4 regions of the Thermoanaerobacterium sp. PSU-2 genome follow, and region 1 is predicted to be linked to each of the others. Evidence: riboswitches for the same ligand, from Rfam matches in the RefSeq annotation. Region 1 holds a riboswitch; each other region holds the start of a gene.
The links. A riboswitch is a leader RNA that binds a small molecule or an ion and turns the genes downstream of it on or off. The one in region 1 is predicted to bind S-adenosylmethionine.

Region 1 (5,377 bases):
TGATTTTCAATCAATTCTTTTTGAGTTTCTGATAGCTGTTTATCGATGTCTAATAGTTCTTTTTTTACAGATTGCTGTTTTTGATAATTTTCACTTAATTTTCTTTGAGTTTGTTGTTTTTGAATGCTTAAGTCTTCAAGTCTCTTTTTATTATCAGTTAAATTAGATGAATATCCATAATTAAAAGCAAATGCAAAAATAAAAATGATAATTAGAAAAATAGTCATCTTACGTTTCATCAATATCCCCCTAAGAAATCTATATATAATCGACATATCTGGTATGAATTTCACCAGGTATGTCACAACACCTATTCTGTTGCGTCATCCTCAGGTTTTTCGATTTGCCTATTGCCTTTATCTTGTTCATGGCTGTGATTATGACTATGCATACCTTTCATCATAAATAAATGCATTAATGGGCACAACAGTAGAAACAAAAACGGTAAAATAGTTGTTAAAAACTTCATTTGTAACACTCCTTTCATAAAATTTTTATTTAATGGATATAGTAAAAGAAAACCGTCGATATTGCCATTAACAAAACTACCACCACAATATCTATAAAACCTTTTTTACTTTGTACCGGCATCTCATCTTTCTCAATAGTATTGTATTTTTTAATATAATGTGCCGCTATCAAAGCTGCAGCAATAAATATAGCACTAGCAAGATGAGCGATTGTAAATGGTGGTAAAATCATAGGATTTCCGGCTCTAAAAAATTCTACAATAGATCTATTTATATTGAAGAAAATAACATATATGATAAATAATTGTCCATTGTATTTTATTTTGTCCCTTTTTCTCCAAAGCACGAAAAACATAATATAGTCAAGTAAAAACTCATAAACTTGTACAGGATGCAATAATTGTCCATTTACTTTTATTCCCCATGGCCATGGACGTGCCATTGCATACCCAAATATGTCGCATCCTATTCTTCCGATTGCTTGTCCTATAGCAAGCCCTGGCGCCGCTAAATCTGCAATTTTCCAGAAATTTAATTTATATTTTCTAACATACCATATACTAAATAAAATCCCGGCAACTAAACTACCGTGAATAGCCATCCCACCATCATGTATTTTTAGTATTTCAAGTGGATGTGTCAGGAAAAAATATGGTCGATATGTCAAAACGAATCCGAGCCTTCCCCCTATTATACCAACTATTATAAGGTACACGAGAAATTCTGAAACTTTGTCAACATCAAGGCCTTTTCTTTTGGCTTCTTTTAATGCCAAAATATACCCTGTGCCAACACCTATCGCTATCATTATTCCAAATAGATATATAGTGAAACCGCCAATATTAAACAAAGGTACTGTCATAAAAAATCTCCTCTCATATTAACTTTCATACTCATTCTTCAAAAAGATATATAAATTACTGTATCAATTGCTACAACAGTGTACTAAAAGGCGCTAATTCTCTGCTTTAAAAAATTGTATAAAAGATTGTCTTTATGTTTTACACGGATATTATTGCTATTACTGCCATAGCATCCACATATTATAACCTCCATTCCACATCTATCACTAACGCACGATATAATAAAAAATATATAAGGTCTAAAATTAATTCAAGAAAAAGATACACTATAATAAAACCTTAGTACCATCTAGAAATTTATAGTGCAAAAATCATGCCAAATAAAAAGGGTCTGAAAAATATCAAATCTCTAAATAAATTAGAGAATGATAGTTCAAACCCTATAATGCATTTTAGTATATCATGTACTTCAGAGCAAATTAACAGCAACCATGGTGACTGTGCCCACCATGATGTCCTTCATTACTTTCATTTTTTACATATTTTTCTGGATTCTTTTCAAATTCTGCTTTACAACTTTTCGAACAGAAAAAATATTCCTTTCCATTGAATGTTGTTTTAGCTGCAGCATTATCCTCTTTAACATCCATTCCACACACTGGATCCTTAGCCATTTTCCACACCTCCTTTGATACGTTATACCTATACCGGGTATGTTTATATGATATCATTTAATTACACAAAAGTCAATCGGAATATGTATATTTATGTGTTTCTATTATTAATTTAAATATTATTGTCATATATATTATATTAAACAAATATATAGTAAATTATTTTAAAAATAACAAAAGCCCTCTTCTATTGTGAAGAGAGCTCTATAATAATTATTCTGCTGCTTTTTTAAGTGCTTGGTCAAGGTCATACAATATGTCGTCGATGTCTTCTATGCCTATTGAAAGTCTTATTTGGTCAGGGGTTACACCTGCTAATGACAATTCTTCTTCGCTTAATTGCGAATGTGTCGTGCTTGCTGGATGAATTACCAAAGACTTTGCGTCACCAACATTAGCCAGCAATGAGAATAATTCAAGGCTGTTTATGAATTTGATTCCAGCATTTATTCCACCTTTTATTCCAAATGTCAATATCGCTCCTGCACCCTTCGGCAGGTATTTCTTTGCAAGCTCATGGTATTTATTTTCTTTAAGCCCAGGATAGTTTACCCACGTCACATTTGGATTGCTTGCTAAGAATTCTGCTACCTTTTGTGCATTTTCTACATGTCTTTGAACTCTTAATGACAAAGTCTCTAGTCCTTGTAAAAATAAAAATGCATTGAAGGGGCTTAAAGATGCACCAGTGTCTCTTAAAAGCTGTACCCTTAATTTTGTAATATATGCGGCCGGTCCAAATGATTCAACATATTTAATTCCATGATAGCTTGGATCTGGCTCTACAAATTCATGGAACCTTCCACTTCCTGCCCAATCAAATTTTCCTGAATCTACTATTACTCCGCCTATTGATGTTCCGTGTCCTCCTATAAATTTTGTCGCTGAATGTACTACTATATCTGCCCCGTATTCAAACGGGCGGAAGAGATATGGTGTTGCAAATGTGTTGTCTACAATTAGCGGTATTTTATTCTCATGCGCTATTTTTGCTATAGCCTCGAAATCAGGTATATTTATCCCGGGATTTCCTATTGTCTCTATATACAATGCCTTTGTTCTGTCTGTTATTGCTTTTCTGAAATTTTCTGGATCATCTGGATCTACAAATGTCGTTTTAATGCCAAGTTTAGGCAATGTTAAAGCGAAAAGATTGTATGTTCCTCCGTATAATGTGCTGGCAGATACTATTTCATCACCTGCACCTGCTATATTTAAAATCGAGTATGTTATAGCAGCAGAGCCTGATGCTGTCGCAACAGCACCAACACCACCTTCTAAGGCTGCTATTCTCTTTTCAAATACATCATTGGTGGGATTCATGATTCTTGTATAAATATTACCTGGTTCTTTAAGGCTAAATAAAGAAGCGGCATGTTCAGTATCTTTAAATATATATGACGATGTTTGATAAATTGGCACTGCCACTGCACCTGTAGTTGGATCTGGTTCTTGCCCCGCATGTACCTGCAATGTGTCAAATTTTAACTTTCTTTCTTCACTCATCTAAATCTCTCCTCTTCACAGTTTTAGTTTAAGGAATTTAAAATGTTATTCTTATAATTCACCTCTTTTCTTATTTTTAGAATATTAAAAGCCCTCTTCGATGTAGAAGAGGGCTAAGTTTGCGCCGCTCCTCTCATCTCTCAGGTTTCCCTGCAGGATTTGGCACCAGACGCATTATATATGCCGGTTGCCGGGTTTCATCGGGCCAGTCCCTCCACCACTCTTGATAAGAGGTTTCATATTCTATTTTATTTTTATTTATATTAACACTTTAAATCATTAATGTCAATAGGATTTCTTGGACATTTCTCAGATTGAAATTTAAAATCTATATAAATTTTCACTAAAATACCTATCAGATCTATCAGGAAATACTACAACTATATTTTTTGATTCCTTTTGCTTATTAGCCTGTTTTATAGCCGCAGCAAAGGCAGCGCCCGACGATGATCCTACAAATAATCCTTCTCTTTTTGCAAGTTCCTTAACATAATAAAAGGCTTCATCATCAGTTACCTTTTCGACATCATCTATTAAGCTTACATCCATAGTATCAGGTATAAAATCATTACCTATGCCCTCTATTTTGTAGCACTTTACTAAATCTCCTCCACCAATTATTGAACCAACAGGATCAGCAAGCACGCCTTTTACTTTAGGATTTTTCTCTTTTAAATACCTAACTACACCTGTGAACGTTCCACCAGTACCTGCTCCAGCAATAAACACATCTACTTTTCCATCCAAAGCATCATATATCTCTTGTCCTGTTGTTTCATAATGAGCCTTTACATTTGCCATATTTTTAAACTGGTTTGGAATATATGAGTCCTTAATATCCTTTGCTAATTCATATGCTTTATCCATCGCTCCTTTCATTCCAAGCTCTTTAGGCGTATTTACTATTTCAGCACCTAAAGCTTTCATTAATATCTGTTTCTCTACTGAAAATTTAGTTGGTACAACAAATATGACTTTATAACCTTTATTCAATGCTGCGAGTGCAAGGCCAATGCCCGTATTCCCTGCAGTAGGCTCTATTATAGTAGAACCTTTTTTTATTAATCCCTTATCTTCAGCATCTTTTATCATGTAATAGCACGTTCTATCTTTTACAGAACCACCAGGGTTCATGTTTTCTAGCTTGGCAAAGATATTTACATACGGAGGTATATCAAAATGAGTTATTTTTAGAAGTGGTGTCTTGCCAATTAAATCACTGATTCCCTCTGCATATTTCATGATTTCAACTCCTTATTGCATTTTTTAAATCCTCAATTAAATCCAGATAATTCTCAAGTCCAACTGATAATCTTACTAACTTATCGGTTATGCCGAGCTTCAATCTTTGTTCCTCTGGTATAGACGCATGTGTCATTTTTGCTGGATATGAAATTAGGCTTTCATATCCCCCGAGACTTTCTGCGAGTGTAATAAGTTTTACATTGTTTAATAATTTTAATGCCGTATCTTTGTTTTTTAACTCAAATGAAATCACGCCTCCAAAGCCATCCATCTGCTCTTTTGCAATATCGTATCCTGGATGTGTATGTAAACCAGGATAACAAACTTTTTCAACTTCAGGTTGTTCCAAAAGCCAATTTGCAATTTCTTTGGCGTTTTTCTCATGCCTTTCCATTCTAACGCTAAGTGTTTTTATTCCCCTAATCACAAGGTAAGAATCCTGCGGCCCTAAAATGCCACCAACTGCATTTTGCAGAAAATGAATTTTATGAGCTAATTCTTCACTATTAACAACCACAAGGCCTGCTACAACATCGCTATGGCCTCCAAGGTATTTTGTTGCACTATGAACAACTATGTCTGCACCCAATTCAATGGGTCTTTGGAAATATGGTGTCATAAAAGTATTATCAACTATCGAAAGTATGTTATATTCTTTAGCTATTCTTGAAATTTCTCT
Region 2 (5,377 bases), on a different contig from region 1:
AGAGCTAAGGAGAGAAGGCCTCGGAGAACAGTACACAGAGCACGATAGAGCTCTTTTCTATAGCGATACGACAGGTATGCTATGGAGTGCTGCATATATCCAGGCCAAAGGCGACGTAATCGCGGATCTTCATGAAGACATGGCAGCAGAAGAAAAGGCGAGAGCAACGTACGAACACCTTATAAATCTAACTGACGATCCTTGTGTAAAAGATACATTAAGATTTTTAAGAGAAAGAGAAATTGTACACTTCCAGAGATTTGGAGAGACTTTGGATCTGGTGCAAGAACACTTAAGAAGCAAAAAGATATTTTAAAAGCCGGTCATTCCGGCTTTAATTTGTTTCACTAAACACCTTATCTGCTATCCTTACAGCTTCTTGTGCGTTTGCTCCGTAGTAATCAGCTCCGATTTTCATAGCATAATCTTTTGTAAGTACGGCACCGCCTACCATTATTTTTATATCATATTTTTCTCTTAATATTTTAATGGTCTTTTCCATATTATTTAGCGTAGTTGTCATCAGGGCGCTAAGCCCTACCAGTTTTGCATTTGTCCTCTTTACTTCATCTACAATTATAGACGGTTTGACATCTCTACCAAGATCTATGACTTCATAGCCATAATTTTCAAGCAGCACTTTTACTATATTTTTCCCTATATCGTGTATATCACCTTCAACTGTTGCCAGTATTATTTTCCCTTTTGAGCCCATCCCTTTAGGCATTTTTTCCTTTAAAACTTTAAAAGCGCTTTCCACAACTTCAGCAGAATTTAAAAGCTGTGGAAGAAAATATATCCCTTTGTCATACTTATCTCCTACATCTTTAAGCGCAGGTATTATCGTATTATCTACTATGCTTAATGGTTCTACTCCTTCATTAAGTATTTCCATCACTAATCTATCTATATCAGCCTTTTTGCCATCTAATATATTTCTGTAAAGCATCTCGCTTGCATTACTATCTGTTTTTTTCCCTACAGATAATACTTGCGTCTTATTTATCCCATCATCTTTCTTATATGTATTTATGTATCTTTCGCATCTTTTATCCCTTGATGATAAGACCATCGAAGCGTTCAATATATCCATTGTTATCTTATCATTTGGATTGACTATAACAGCATCTAAGCCGTATGATATCGCCATCGCAAGAAATGCAGTATTTATAAGTTGCCGCTCAGGCAATCCATAAGATACGTTGCTAAGTCCTATGACCGTACTTACTCCAAGCTTAGACTTAACAAGATTGATGGCTTTTAATGTTTCTATTGCTGCTGTCTGCTCAGATGACACTGTAAGTGCGATACAGTCAATTATTATATCTTCTTTTGGTATTCCATACTCTAAAGCGGCTTTTACAATCTTCTCAGCGTTTCTAAGCCTTTCATCTGCATTTTTAGGAAGACCGTCATCACTTATTGTAAGTCCTATAACACTTGTGCCGTATTTTTTGACAATAGGCAATACTTCTTGTAAACTTTTCTCTTTTGCACTGACAGAATTTATAATAGGCTTACCTCTGACTATCCTTACCGCTTTTTCAATCGCCTTTACATTGCTACTATCTATCTGCAATGGCACATTGACGATGTTCTGTACCTGCGAAACGATTTTAGGCATCAATTCCTCTTCGTTTATGCCAGGCACACCGATATTCACGTCAAGTACGCTTGCGCCAAGTTTTTCCTGCGATACAGCTTCATCGTAGATCAGATTATAATTGCCTTCTTTGATAGCTGCACTCAATTTCTTCTTTCCTGTAGGATTTATCCTTTCGCCGATTACACACACAGGATAATCGCTGCCTATGAAAACAGTCTTTGTATTTGATGAAACTGCTGTGTATTCTTTCACGGCAGTTTTTTTCTCTGTATCATGTATCTCAGCTTTCAAAAGCTTAATAAATTCTGGAGTCGTCCCACAACAACCACCAACAATAGATGCCCCGCATTCTAAAAGCTTTTTTGACTCGACGGCAAATTTCTCTTTCGTAATGTCGTAAAGAGTCAATCCATCCTCTAAATGAGGCATTCCTGCATTTGGCTGCGCCAAAATTGGTATCCTTGAAACTTCAGCCATCTTCTTCACTATGTCTGCCATCATGTCAGGTCCCGTAGAGCAATTGACACCTATGGCATCAAGGCCAAGCCCTTGAAGACTTACTACTGCTGTAACAGGGTCTGTCCCCATAAGCGTCCTTCCATCTTCTTGAAACGTCATGGTACAAATTACCTTTAAATTAGTATTCTCCTTTACAGCAAGAATAGCCGCCTTCGCTTCTAATATATCTGACATAGTCTCAATAAGTGCCAAATCAGCACCGGCTTTTTCCCCTTCTACAGCAACCTCTGCAAAGGCACTATAAGCCTCGTCAAATGTCAGCTTGCCAAAAGGTTCCATCAGTTCGCCAATAGGCCCTATAGAAAGAGCAACGGCTTTATCACCAGCAGCTTTTCTGGCTATCTGTACTGCGCTTTTGACTATTTCAGGCAATTTATCTGAAAGATTGTAAGATTTTAATTTTATCCTATTGGCGCCAAATGTATTTGTCTCAATAACATCTGCCCCTGCATCAATATACGACTTGTGGATTTCGTACACAATATCCGGATGTAAGAGATTGTAATATTCAGGGCATTCTCCTGTTTTAAGTCCTTTTTTCTGAAGCATAGTGCCCATTGCTCCGTCAAAGACGATTATGCTATTCTTTAAATTCTTAAAAATATCCAATTGCAACATCTCCTTATGATGACTACAATACTTCTTCTATATCATTTTGTCTCATGTTCTTTACGCCATTTACAATGTCAACAACTATATCTGTCTTGCCAAGTGGCATGATATGAACACCACCCACTTTATTTTTTATCTTGTTTATAAACTCTATTGCAATTTTTGTCCCTTCACCTTTTTCACCGTTTTTCAACCTGTCTATTATTTTTTCAGGTATCTCGATGCCAGGCACCTTTTCGTTCAAGTTAACAGCCATCTTATAGCTTTTAAGGGGTAGCACCCCTACTAAAACCGGAATATCAAATTGCTCTACGGCATCAAGAAATCTGTATAAAATCTCATCATCGTAGACAGGCTGAGTCTGTATGAAAGATGCTCCACATTCTATTTTCGTCCTTAATTTTTCTATTGATTCAGGTCTTAAATCATTTGGATTTGCTGTTGTCCCTATGCAAAAATTTGTAGATGATTCCAACTTATTTCCGCTGTAGTCAAAGCCATCATTTAGCGACTTTGCTATCTTCACAAGACCTACAGAATCTACGTCGTACACGCCTGTTGCCTGTGGCACATCACCTCGTTTTGGATCGTCTCCTGTAAGGGCAAGGATATTTCTGACTCCAAGAGCATACGCACCCAAAAGCTCTGCTTGAAGGCCAATAAGATTTCTGTCCCTACACGTTAAGTGAAATATGGTTTCTATATTTAGATGATTTTGCAAAAGATGTGCCAATGCAATAGGGCTCATTCTCATATTTGCCATAGGACAATCAGTTATATTTAATGCATCTGCTATTCCATATAATTTTTTCGCTTCTTCAATAGAATTCGAAATATCAGCTCCTTTTGGCGTCGATATCTCCACGGTTATGACAAATTGCTTATTTTTAAGTTTCTGGCACAAATTTTCAGAATTTCGCAAAACGACCCCTCCTTAAAATAAAAAAACTCTTCGCCAAAAGAAGAGATATTTTTGCTCCCATCTTTCAGCGATATGCTGCTGGAATTGGCACCGTGATATCCGGTTGCCGAGCTTCATAGGGCCAGTCCCTCCGCTACTCTTGATAAGAGTTTACTATATTAATTTATTAAATTATATGATACCGTCCTCTGGTACAATTGTCAATGAAATATTTGTTGAAATGTTAAAATTACTTAGGCTTTTTGCTTAGATATTTTAATTTTTCATAAAATGCAAATCATATATATGAGGTGATTTTATGAGGTACAGAAAAATTGTAGAACCAGTAGTAGCAATAGCATCTGGCCCTGATGAGATACAAAACTTAAATACCGCTTTAAACTTATTACCTTTGCAAAATCTAATCGAAACGGGTAATACCGTTGTAATAACGCCAAATTTCGTTAAAAGCAAGCCTCCTCAAAGCGGTACGATAGTAGGACCAGATACATTGAGAGCCCTTATAAGATACGTAAAGTCTAAAAATCCTGGCAGGATTGTGATTGCCGCCGGCTCTGGTGGAGATCCTACGCCTAAAGTTTTATCTGACAATGGATTTGATAAAGTCATTTCAGAAGAAGGCGTAGAATTTGTAGATCTAAATTACGGTCCTTACGTAGAATTGCTGCTGGACGACTGTCTTTTAAAATCAACAAAAGTAAATGAACTTTATGAAAAAATGGATGTACTAATTTCATTCACTCAAATGAAAATGCACGAAGAAGCTACAGTATCGCTTGGAATAAAAAACATAGCTTTAAGCTGGCCTCCCGCAGAAATACATGGATTTCCCAAAAAAAATTTAGGCATACACGATGACCTTCACAATTTCATAAGGGCTATGGCTGAAAAAATATCTATAGATCTTACGATATTAAGCGGTCAAGAAGCGATGATAGGCACAGGGCCATCAGAAGGAAAGCCTATCAATGCAAACATGATAATAGCAGGAACAGATCCTGTAGCAACAGATACAGTAGGTGCCAGAATGTTTGGACTTATGCCTCAAGGCGTCAACTACTTGTTTCAATGTGCTAAAAGAGGTGTAGGCACAGGTGAGCTTAAAAATGTCACTATCAAAGGCATACCATTGCAACAAGCTGAACTGAATTTCTCTACGCAGGCGTATGGCTATGGCATCGCCTTAGATTCAAGCGAAATAAAGCAGATGGTGCCAGGAAAAGCTTAAAGATAAGGGTTTAGTCCCCCTTATCTTTATTTTCAAAGATGCTTTTTAGGTATTCAATGCCTTCTTTTAAATCATCAATATCCTTATAGTTGTTTCTGTAGACTTCCATTATGATAGAGCCATTGTAATCTAATTTTTTTAACTCTCTATTAAGCTTTGCAAAGTCAAAGCTCCCTCTGCCTGGAAGGTACAGATTGCCGCAATCATCGTAATCGCATAAATGGACATTAACGAGTTTATCTCCCATTGATTTTAAGTATTCAAATGGATCTTTCTTGCTTTTCATCGCCTGCTTTATATCCAATGTAAAATAAACATTTCTGCTTTTCACAGACTGTCTTATGAATGTAGCAAATTCTGGATATGCAAACCAACACCAATAGACATTTTCCCAAGAAAATTTAACCCCATATTCTCCTGATGTATCAGCTATATAATCCACATATTTCGCAATCTTGTCAAAATCAATATTAGGCGTCGTATCTTTTTT
Region 3 (5,377 bases), on a different contig from region 1:
ATGCGATGTAGTTTATCGTAACAACCGCTGCAGGTGCAATTATAAATGGTATCATCAATATAGGATTTAAAACTATTGGAGCACCGAAAATAAGCGGTTCATTTATATTGAATATAGCAGGGATAAGCTCTGCTGTACCTATCGTCTTAAGCTGTTTTGATGCTGAAAACAAGAACATTATGACAAGAGGCCATGTTGTACCTGAACCACCAAGGTGTGTGAACATATGGAAGAATGGTTCTGTGACGATACCTGTCATAGGTTGATGTGCATTTAATGCTTTTACATTTGCAGCAAGCTGACTCATCCAGAAAGGATATGCTATAGATGATACGACATTCATGCCGTGGATTCCAAGTGACCACAAAAGCATCATAAGGATTATCTCAGCTAAAGCTGCCCAATAGCTATTTGATGCTGCAACAAGCGGCTTAAATAGCTCTATTACTAACTGTGGCAATGTGACTTTGAAGTTAGCCCATACGATCCACTCTACTATCCAAGCCGATACTACCATGACAAACATCGGTACAAGTGCCATAAAGCTTCTTACAACATAAGGTGGCACGGCTTCAGGCATCCTTATTACAAGGCCTTGCTTATTGAAGAATCTAACCACAACTGCTGTCAACACGCCTATTATTATAGCTACAAACAAACCTTGTCCACCAAGGTAATTTAAAACATCACCGAAACTTACTTTTGTAACGTCTGATGCTGGGAATGTTGTTACTAAAAATGCTAACATGGAAATAATACCTGTCATTGCTTCATCAAGATCCCAGCGAGTAGCCAAACTATATGCTGTACCAAATGCAACCATCAAAGCCATAATGCCAAACGATAAGTTAAAAGGAATCATCAACTGGCCAGCAATAGGCTTAATAGCATTTGCCCACGCCACAATAGGACCCCAATTTGCGCCTTCTGCAAGTGGTGGATTGGCTATTATCAAAAACAATGAACCTGTCAATATAACTGGCAATGCGAAACTTGAAAAAGCATCTCTTATAGATTGAAGTATGACATTTTGAGCAATCCTTGCCAGTACAGGCATCAAAGATGACTCCATCCATTTCATAAACCAATTGTTAGTAAGTCTTTCGTTCATCTTATTACCTCCTATGCATCTTTTCCATTTTTCTTAGCAAGCTCGATGATCTGATTCAATATCTTTTTTGCATCCATAAGTGCAAAAGCCTGCATATCAACGATGTCAACAGGAATGCCAAACTTTTCAGCTATCGTCTCAACTTCCTTCTTTAAATGCCTTACCTGCGGCTCCAAAAGAGCAACATCGTATTCTTCAGCTTTTTTCTTGAATTCACCTGTGCCTCCCGCATCTACTGTCACATCTAAACCTTGCTTTTTTGCTTCATCAGTCACTTTTTTTGCTAATGCACTTGATGTAGCACCCCAACTGCACAATATAACACCATGTATAGCCATAGTAAATTACCTCCTTTTTTTGTTTTTCTTTTTTATTTCATTTTTTAAATTTTTGTCATACAATTTAAGCATCCTTATCATGTACGCTTGTATAAGGGCAATTCCCGCAATGAAAAATGCACCAAACAAAAGAATCTCTAAGCCATGTGCAAATGTATCATTTATCATAGAATACACAGCAGTTGCAATCCACACCAAGGACAGCATCGTATAGAAAATTTTTCGTTGCTTTACCGAAATACTAAACATTTTAATCACCTACAAGATTTCTCTTTATTTCATCGTAATACTTATCCATCAAGGCCTTCTTCACAAATTCCTTCGCCTCATCAATTTTGTTAATCTCATTGAGATTTTTTACCAAGTCTTTGCTTTCAATAAATGAAACACTTAAATCGCCAAGTATCTCTATCCACATCTTGTCGTCATCCGGTGCAACCATTAGAAAAGCTGTCTTTATGATTTCATACTCGTTAATCAAATTTTTCATCTTGACATGGCTTTTCACTTTTCCAAAGACGAGGATTGGCTCCACCAAATCAGATGCTGTACAGTGGTAGATTACAAACCCTTTCCCTGGAAGTATTATCTTCCCAAGGCTTTCTCTTCCCAAAAGCTTATCCTCTATCTGCTTTATCTTCTCATTATTGATTCCATCATTACCAGCAAAATCTTCTAAGAGAAAATCTATGATGTCTTTTGAGTTTTTGCCATAGACATCTTTAAGCTTAAGGAAATCGCATAGCTCAATTATCCTTTTGCCATACCACGCAATGTGTTCCAATTCTTTGTACCTGTCGCCTATGACTTTTTTCTCCGAGAAGTCCATTATAAAATCTGTGTTTAAAGCGTCTTTCAGTTTTTTTACGTCTTCATCTAAAAGCAGCGGATTGACTATTATTGTCTCTTTGTCCTTTATGTCCAGCGGAATTGTAGACACTATCAAGTCAATATCATCTCTATCTTTAAAGTCTTTAACTCTCAAGCTGGAAACTGTATCTACAATATTCAATTGTGGAAACATCTGAAGCTTAGATAGAAGCATCCTCGATGTCCCTATGCCGCTGGCACACACGACTAAAATATTGTGCCTTTTCATCATATCGCTTTTTCTTGCTATAGATGCGCCAAAATGCATCGCAATATAGCCAATTTCATCATCAGGCACATCAACATTAAGCTTGTCTTTAATCACATTTGCAATAGATATACATTTTTCAAATAAGCCGCTGTACCGTTCTTTTATGTCATTTATAAGCGGATTTCTAATCGCAAGACCCATGCGAAGTCTAAAGATAGTAGGCCTTAAGTGCGTCTTTAAACCGCTTAAAAGCATCGTATCGCCTTTAAGATCAGTGCCAAATTCATCTTCTGCAACGCTGACCATCTCATGCAGTATTTCATTTAACAACTCGTCATTTACGTCTTCGGTATTTGCCCTATACCTTGCTCCTTGTAGATGAATCGTTATATATCCGATTTCATCTTCTGGAATAGAAATATCGAATTCTTCCTCCAGAAACCTGGCAAGCATTTCTGCAAACTTATACTCATCTGACTTCCTAAGCTCATAGAGGCTTTCATTACCTATTTTTATCTTTTCGCCTTCTTTTATTCTTTTTAGCGCCAATGCCAGATGTACCGTAAGCCCCATGTAGGAGCTTTCTGCTAATTCGTAATCAAGGGATTTCTCCAATTTTTGTATAGCCTTCTCTATCTTTAAAACCGTATCGTAGTCTATAAGCCTGAGTAATCTATCATTTATGTCTTCACTAAGCTTGTTTATATTATTGTACCCTTTATTTAAAAACTCAATTAGGTCTTTTGTCTCCACATTGTCATACAGAAAATTTATTATGGCCCTTCTTATATTGCTTTCATCGCCTTTTACGTATATGCCAACACCAGGCTTAGTTACAATTGTAACATTTTGCTTGTTTAGCCACTTATCGATCTCTTTAATGTCATAGCTTATTGTTGCCGTAGTCACATTGTATTCTTTAGCGAAGTACTCAAGTTTTACAGGTTCTTTCATCTGCAAAAGCTCAGATAGTATCAACTTTCGCCTTTTATCAGCGTCAATGCTTGGCCTATAACCTATTACATCGAATTTGAATTTTTCGATATCATTATCAGTTCCTTCTAAAACTAGTACTCCATCGTCATTTTTAAGCTTCAAATTGTATTCTTTTATATATTCATTTATTGCATTTATTTCTCTGTAAACAGTCCTTTTGCTTAACTTGTACAAAACGACGATATCGTCCAAACTGGAAATTTCTTTTGAAAGAACCTTTTTGAAGATTTCTAATTGGCGCCTACTTAACTCTTTCATAGATATTTGTCCTTTCGTCTATGACAAATTATTAATAAGTTAACTTATCTTTCATCTTAATTATAATCAATTTATTGATTAAATCAACACAAACTTGTGAATACACTGTCAGATTTATTATGACAAAAATTTAATATTGTCGCATGAAAATTTTGCTTGACTTTTCAACATCCATCCTATATAATCATTTTAACAACTAAAAACGAAATTATTCTCTTATCTAGAGAGGTGGAGGGACTGGCCCGATGAAACCCGGCAACCGGCACGTATGTGCAATGGTGCCAATTCCTGCAGCGATTGCTGAGAGATGAGAGAGGACGAAACCTCTTTCATTGGAGGTTTTTTTTATTGCTTTTTTAAACTACATTTGTGAAAAGAAGGTGAAATGATTTGATCGAAATAAAAAACTTAAGCAAAGTTTACAACACAAACGGAAAAGAGGTAATAGCTTTAAAAGACATCAACTTAACTATACGTGATGGTGAAATTTACGGCATAATGGGTCTAAGCGGTGCCGGGAAATCATCATTGATAAGATGCATCAACATGTTGGAAAAACCTACATCTGGCAGCATACTTATAAACGGCGTAGAAATGACAAAGTTAAATTCAAAAGAACTGAGAAATATGAGAAAAAAGATTGGCATGATATTTCAGCATTTCAATCTTTTGATGAACTCTACAGTGTATGAGAACATAGCATTTCCTCTTAAGATCTCGAAAGTCAGCGATTCTGTCATAAAAAAACGCGTTGATGAATTGCTGGATGTAGTAGATTTAAAAGACAAAAAGTACGCATACCCTTCGCAGCTATCTGGTGGGCAAAAACAGAGGGTAGGCATTGCAAGAGCTTTAGCAAACAATCCAGACATAATTCTATCTGATGAGGCCACATCCGCTTTAGATCCTACTACGACAGAATCCATCTTAAATCTTTTAAAGGACATAAACAAACAATACGGAATTACAATCGTGGTAATAACGCACGAAATGTCTGTCATAAGAAATCTGTGCGACAAAGTGGCAGTTTTGGAAGACGGAATGATTATCGAGGAAGGAAATGTAATAGACATTTTTTCAAATCCTTCAACAGAAACATCTAAGAGATTTTTAAAAGATATGATAGCTGAACTTCCGCCAGACATATTGCTTGATGACGAAAATCCAAATGAGGAAATCTTGAGATTATCGTTTTTTGGCAGCAGCAGCAACCAGCCTGTCATATCCCACATGATAAAGAATTTCGATGTTGAAGTGAATATCATTTCCGGAAATATCGAAAGAGTGCAAAACTCACAAATAGGAAATCTCTTAATAAAAATAAGCGGTGAACAGAATTCCATAAAAAATGCTATAAAATTTTTAGAAAACAATGGTCTTAGAATAGAGGTGCTTAAAAATGGTATCATCTAACACATTGCAGTATCTGTTAAACTTGTGGCAGCTTATGGAAGAACCTCTTTGGGAATCTTTGTACATGGTGTTTTTCTCAACACTTTTCTCAGTAATAATAGGACTGCCTCTAGGCATAATACTTGTCATAACCGACCAAGGTCATATAAAGGAAAATCTAAAGTTAAATCAGGTATTAGG
Region 4 (5,377 bases), on a different contig from region 1:
TCCAGATGACAAGAATCTCTCCATCCCATACAATGTCGACGGCGCTATCGTCTCGTACTTTGAGACCTTCACCTGTTCCCCATAGTCAGGATGTACCATCCACTCGCCTTCAACTTTAAGCGTCTCACCTATCCCAACAAAAGGCATATATCCTACTACTGTAATAGTATCCTTTTTCGAATTAAGTTCTAACACAGCGTACCCATTTTGTTCGTTTTTAAAAATTATTTCCTCAACAGTACCTATTATTTCAACCATAGTTATCCCTACTTTTTTATTTTCTATCTACAATTGTATATTATTTTCATAGATATTTGAAGCGCGCATCATATTTTTTCAATTTTGTACTTTATCTTCACGATTTCTTCATACAAAAGAGCTATGTCTGCTTTCGTTGCTGGTAGATTATACATAGAGCTGTTACTTTCAAAGTTTAATGGACTTAAATTAGCAAAAAAAGTCTTTATCATGGCAGCATCTCTCAAGTGCTTCTCGATCGTAATCTTCTTTTGATATACTTTTATCTTAGCGTCACCAACATTTACAATGCAATACGTAGAATGCTCCTCTATCTCTTTTATCTTCTCATAGCATACATATCCGTAAGATACATCCTTTGCCACCTTTGGAATTCTAACTTTTAATTGCACAAGCGTAAAGTTAGAAGCTATAGGAATTGGAAAAGTATTTTTAATGCCAAGGCTTTTGGCGTACTTTTCTTTTATGGCACTTAAATCTACAGCATACTTTTTCAAAGTCCTCTTTAGACAACTTTTGACACTGGATTTTATACGCAATACATTGCCATTTAAGTCTATTAATTCCGTCCCATCTCCGTAATCATCAAGATAGCAAGGCAATATGGCAATGTAGACATCAGGTATATCAAAATCCTTCATCTCCATTACTCCTTTACGAACTTATGTTTGTACTTATTATATAAAATAACAACTTCAAAGTCAATATATGGATATGTGTTTAAAAATTTTCCGAATTTTTTTTTTTTTTTTTTTTGAATTTTATTACAATGTATGAAATTATTGACTGGTGCAAAAAATTATAATATAATATTAATTGTCGAAAAAAGGGGAAAAATGAGATGAATTATGATGAAGAAAAACTGATGTCGCATCTTCTGATGTCGCTAAAAAACTACCATTACGAGACGTACAAGCACAGCATAAGAGTCGCAAAGTTATCATACAATGTAGCAAACATGATGCGGCTTAATATAAAGGAAAAAATAACGATATACAAGGGTGCATTGCTGCACGATATAGGCAAAGTGATGATTCCGATTAGTATTCTTGCAAAACCAGATAAACTTACAGAATTGGAATACGACGTCATGAAATTGCATCCCAAATACGGCGCCGATATACTGGAAGCCTTAACACCACTTGCATATTTGACATCTACTGTGCTATATCATCATGAAAGGCTTGATGGGACAGGCTATCCTTATGGTTTAAAAATCATTCCGTTTGGCGCACAGATTGTAGCAGTGTGTGATTCTTTCGACGCAATGACAAACGATAGACAGTATAGAAAAGCTAAAAATGCTATTGAAGCAATACAAGATTTGAAAGAGTGCGATGCAAAGTACAACCAAATGCTTGTTTCAGCATTAGAAAATTTGGTTAAAACAAAGACACAAATTCTCGAAAAAGAAAATAGAGAAAGCAATGGAATCGCCATCTAATTTATGCTATAATAAAAGTAGCGGAGCGTACAATTTTTATAAAAATCGCGGCTATAAATATAAATATACAAGCCGCAAAGCCCGGAGGAAACTCCGGGCTTTAAAATTATTATTTATTGAAAGCAAGTTTTTTCAGTATCTCAACTCTGTCAGTTCTCTCCCATGTAAGGTCAAGATCTGTACGTCCAAAATGTCCATATGCTGCAACTTGTCTATAAATAGGCCTTCTTAAATCAAGATCTCTTATGATAGCAGCAGGTCTCAAATCAAATACTTTTTTAACTATTTCTGATATCTCTTCATCAGATATTTTCCCACTGCCAAAAGTATCTACATTGACTTCTAATGGTGTAGCTACGCCTATAGCGTACGCCAATTGAACTTCACACCTTTCAGCAAGCCCAGCAGCTACGATGTTTTTCGCTACATACCTTGCAGCGTACGCAGCAGATCTGTCTACTTTCGATGGATCTTTGCCAGAAAAAGCACCGCCGCCATGTCTTGCATATCCACCATAAGTGTCGACTATTATCTTCCTTCCTGTAAGACCACTGTCTCCTTGCGGTCCGCCAACTACGAATCTTCCTGTCGGATTTACATATATCTTCGTATCATCATCAATAAGCTCTGGTGGAACGATAGGTTTTATTACATACTCTTTTACATCATTTTCAATCTTATCATGATCCACATCTGGTGAATGCTGTGTAGATACGACGATTGAATCAACTCTCTTTGGCACGTCATCAACGTACTCAATCGTCACCTGTGTCTTGCCATCAGGTCTTAGGTAATCTAAAGTGCCATTTTTCCTTACCTCTGCTAATCTGCGAGCAAGCCTATGTGCTAATGATATTGGAAGAGGCATAAGCTCAGGCGTCTCTGTACATGCGTATCCAAACATCATGCCTTGGTCTCCAGCGCCTTGTTCTTCCAGCTCATCGTAGGAGATGCCTTTTTTAACTTCTAGAGCCTTATCAACTCCCAATGCTATATCTGGAGACTGTTCATCTATTGATGTAAGCACAGAGCATGTATCTGCATCAAAGCCGTATTTTGCACGAGTGTATCCTATTTCCTCTATGACTTTTCTTGCGATTTTAGGTATGTCAACGTAACACTTTGTGGATATTTCTCCCATCACCAATACCATACCTGTTGTAACAGCAGTCTCGCAGGCTATCCTCGCATATGGATCATTTTTTAAGATCTCATCTACAATAGCATCAGATATCTGATCGCAAATTTTATCTGGATGTCCTTCAGTAACTGATTCTGAAGTAAAATACTTTTTCATCTGTATCCTCCTTTTTTAAATCACATAAAAGACCTAAAACAAAATAAAACCTCTCCAAAAGAAGAGGCACATCCACCCTCATCTTTCAGAAGTAAACTTCTGCGAGAATTAGCACCTTGTCGTAAGACAGGTTGCCGGGCTTCACAGGGCTCTTCCCTCCACCTCTCTTGATAAGAGTTTCACTTATTTAACTTAAAATATAATATCACAGTACAACTAATAAGTCAATTAGAAAGTGAAAAAGTGCTTGACGACTGTCAAGCACTTTAAAGTTAATATATGATAATGAAGGGGTTTTATGCCTTTTAGAAAACAACAAACTTATCTCTTGGAGCTCCACAAACTGGACATTTTTCTGGAGCCGTATCAATTGCCGTATATCCGCAAACAGGACAAATGTACACTTTAGAAATAGCTATGTCTTCATTTTTAAGTGCCGCTGCTTTTGCATCTGTATACATCTTAGCATGTAACTTTTCAGCTTCAAGAGCATAGTTGAAGCTTTTATCTGCAGATTTCTCCTCCTGCAAATCTGCTACGGCTTTATATGCTGGATACATTTCTTCTACTTCAAATGTCTCACCTGCTATAGCCTTGTCAAGGTTTGATACTGTGTCTTTTACTTCTCCCAATGTCTTATAGTGATTTGTAGCATGGACTAATTCGGCATAAGATATGGCTCTAAAAAGCTTTGCTATGTTTGGCTTACCCTCCTTTTCAGCCACATCAGCAAAAATTTGATACCTCATGTGAGCCTGGCTTTCACCTGCGTATGCATCGCTTAGATTTTTTGTCGTCATTTCTCTCATTTAAAAATCTCCTCCTTTTTTAATCTAATACTTTGTCCCCTGGTTTCCAACCTACAGGACAAGCATGACCTGTTTGAAGTGCATTAAGCACTCTCAATATTTCATCGACATTTCTGCCGATTACTGGCTCATGTACAACTTCGTAATCAACAATTCCCTCAGGGTTAATGATGAATGCAGCTCTTAATGCTATGCCAGCATCTTCAATAAGTATTCCATACTGCTTCGTGACTTCTTTGTTGTAATCAGATAAAAGCGGAAAATCAACACCACCGAGGCTATCTATCCATGCCTTGTGTGAATAAACGCTATCTGTGTTGATACCTAATAGCTCAGCATTGAGCTTGTCAAACTCAGGTTTCATCCTGTTAAACTCAGGTATTTCTGTCGAACATACTGACGAAAAGTCAAGTGGATAAAAGAAAAGCACTACCCATTTACCTTTATAATCGCTTAAGGATATTTGACCTTTTGTGCTGTCTAACTTAAATTCAGGAGCTTTCTTACCTACCAACGACATATGTACACACCTCTCATCTATTCTTCTTAGTCAATCATACATTGGATAAGCTATTAATATTTTATTTCTATTAATAACTATTTTCCCTTCACAAGTATTATTATACATCAATTATTTTTTATGTCAATAGGATTTGGGAAATTTTTTATCGATGTCTTTAAAAATCATTATGATAAGGAAATCTTGAAAGGCAAAATAAAAAAAGGCCCTTTAGCCTTGTATTCATGGTGGAGGGAGATGGATTCGAACCATCGAAGGCACCAGCCAACAGATTTACAGTCTGCCCCCTTTAGCCACTTGGGTATCCCTCCATGATTATTTTATTTTAATGAGAAAAAATATTCACAAATAGAAATGGTGGTCGCAATAGGGCTCGAACCTATGACCCCCTGCTTGTAAGGCAGGTGCTCTCCCAGCTGAGCTATACGACCAATAATGGTCGGGGTGGAGGGACTCGAACCCCCGACCCCATGCTCCCAAAGCACGTGCGCTACCAACTGCGCTACACCCCGGCGTCTCGCGACATATTTGATTATAGTTGAAATCTATCAATTTCACAAGATTTATTATTCCTCATTTTAGCCGGTTTCCATCAGTTAATTTGGCATTTTTTCAATATCTTTCGCTTATGCTCCATTTATCTTTTATAATCATTATACACAATTTAGGCAATAATAATATTAGTTTTTATTTTTATTTTATGAAATTGTAACACGGCTGTAATATACAAAAGGTACAATATGGTTGTATAGGTATGGAAAATTTATCAACCGCGCTAAATTGCCGAAGATAAGTTTTAAAGAACAATTGCTAAGTACATAGTAAGTACATAGGAGGGATTTTCGTGAAGTACCGAAAAGCTATAAGCATGTGTATATCTTCAATAATCATTTTTTCATCGGTTTTTATGAATGGTATTGCTGCAGATGCTTACACCGTAATAACTTCAAATGAAAGCCAGCAAATATTAAGTAAAGGTGTTACAGAAAAAAACATTACATATTTTACGACAGATGGTTTCATCAATATCAATGTTTTGGATGTGGACT

Region 2: it holds a riboswitch for S-adenosylmethionine, as region 1 does, so the genes downstream of both, BVF91_RS07790 (methylenetetrahydrofolate reductase) here and BVF91_RS04180 (homocysteine synthase) in region 1, are expected to answer to the same signal.
Region 3: it holds a riboswitch for S-adenosylmethionine, as region 1 does, so the genes downstream of both, BVF91_RS00740 (methionine ABC transporter ATP-binding protein) here and BVF91_RS04180 (homocysteine synthase) in region 1, are expected to answer to the same signal.
Region 4: it holds a riboswitch for S-adenosylmethionine, as region 1 does, so the genes downstream of both, metK (methionine adenosyltransferase) here and BVF91_RS04180 (homocysteine synthase) in region 1, are expected to answer to the same signal.

The regions. Positions count from the first base shown of each region.
Region 1 covers NZ_MSQD01000004.1:2,991-8,367, forward strand. Annotated here, with positions in the region: gene BVF91_RS04160 (murein hydrolase activator EnvC family protein) at 1-239, opposite strand, end outside; gene BVF91_RS04165 (DUF2933 domain-containing protein) at 311-469, opposite strand; gene lgt (prolipoprotein diacylglyceryl transferase) at 499-1,332, opposite strand; gene BVF91_RS04175 (YHS domain-containing protein) at 1,753-1,947, opposite strand; gene BVF91_RS04180 (homocysteine synthase) at 2,161-3,453, opposite strand; SAM riboswitch class I at 3,584-3,686, opposite strand; gene cysK (cysteine synthase A) at 3,775-4,695, opposite strand; gene BVF91_RS04190 (bifunctional cystathionine gamma-lyase/homocysteine desulfhydrase) at 4,700-5,377, opposite strand, start outside.
Region 2 covers NZ_MSQD01000008.1:52,762-58,138, forward strand. Annotated here, with positions in the region: gene BVF91_RS07780 (manganese catalase family protein) at 1-316, shown strand, start outside; gene BVF91_RS07785 (homocysteine S-methyltransferase family protein) at 335-2,743, opposite strand; gene BVF91_RS07790 (methylenetetrahydrofolate reductase) at 2,757-3,659, opposite strand; SAM riboswitch class I at 3,714-3,808, opposite strand; gene BVF91_RS07795 (DUF362 domain-containing protein) at 3,958-4,887, shown strand; gene BVF91_RS07800 (sugar phosphate isomerase/epimerase family protein) at 4,898-5,377, opposite strand, start outside.
Region 3 covers NZ_MSQD01000001.1:122,917-128,293, forward strand. Annotated here, with positions in the region: gene BVF91_RS00720 (PTS sugar transporter subunit IIC) at 1-1,111, opposite strand, end outside; gene BVF91_RS00725 (PTS sugar transporter subunit IIB) at 1,123-1,449, opposite strand; gene BVF91_RS00730 (hypothetical protein) at 1,456-1,698, opposite strand; gene BVF91_RS00735 (BglG family transcription antiterminator) at 1,700-3,784, opposite strand; SAM riboswitch class I at 3,998-4,098, shown strand; gene BVF91_RS00740 (methionine ABC transporter ATP-binding protein) at 4,175-5,197, shown strand; gene BVF91_RS00745 (methionine ABC transporter permease) at 5,184-5,377, shown strand, end outside.
Region 4 covers NZ_MSQD01000001.1:231,589-236,965, forward strand. Annotated here, with positions in the region: gene recD2 (SF1B family DNA helicase RecD2) at 1-258, opposite strand, end outside; gene BVF91_RS01305 (hypothetical protein) at 327-899, opposite strand; gene BVF91_RS01310 (HD-GYP domain-containing protein) at 1,100-1,702, shown strand; gene metK (methionine adenosyltransferase) at 1,812-2,999, opposite strand; SAM riboswitch class I at 3,075-3,176, opposite strand; gene BVF91_RS01320 (rubrerythrin family protein) at 3,305-3,808, opposite strand; gene BVF91_RS01325 (peroxiredoxin) at 3,828-4,328, opposite strand; tRNA gene BVF91_RS01330 (tRNA-Tyr) at 4,554-4,639, opposite strand; tRNA gene BVF91_RS01335 (tRNA-Val) at 4,684-4,759, opposite strand; tRNA gene BVF91_RS01340 (tRNA-Pro) at 4,765-4,840, opposite strand; gene BVF91_RS01345 (phosphodiester glycosidase family protein) at 5,173-5,377, shown strand, end outside.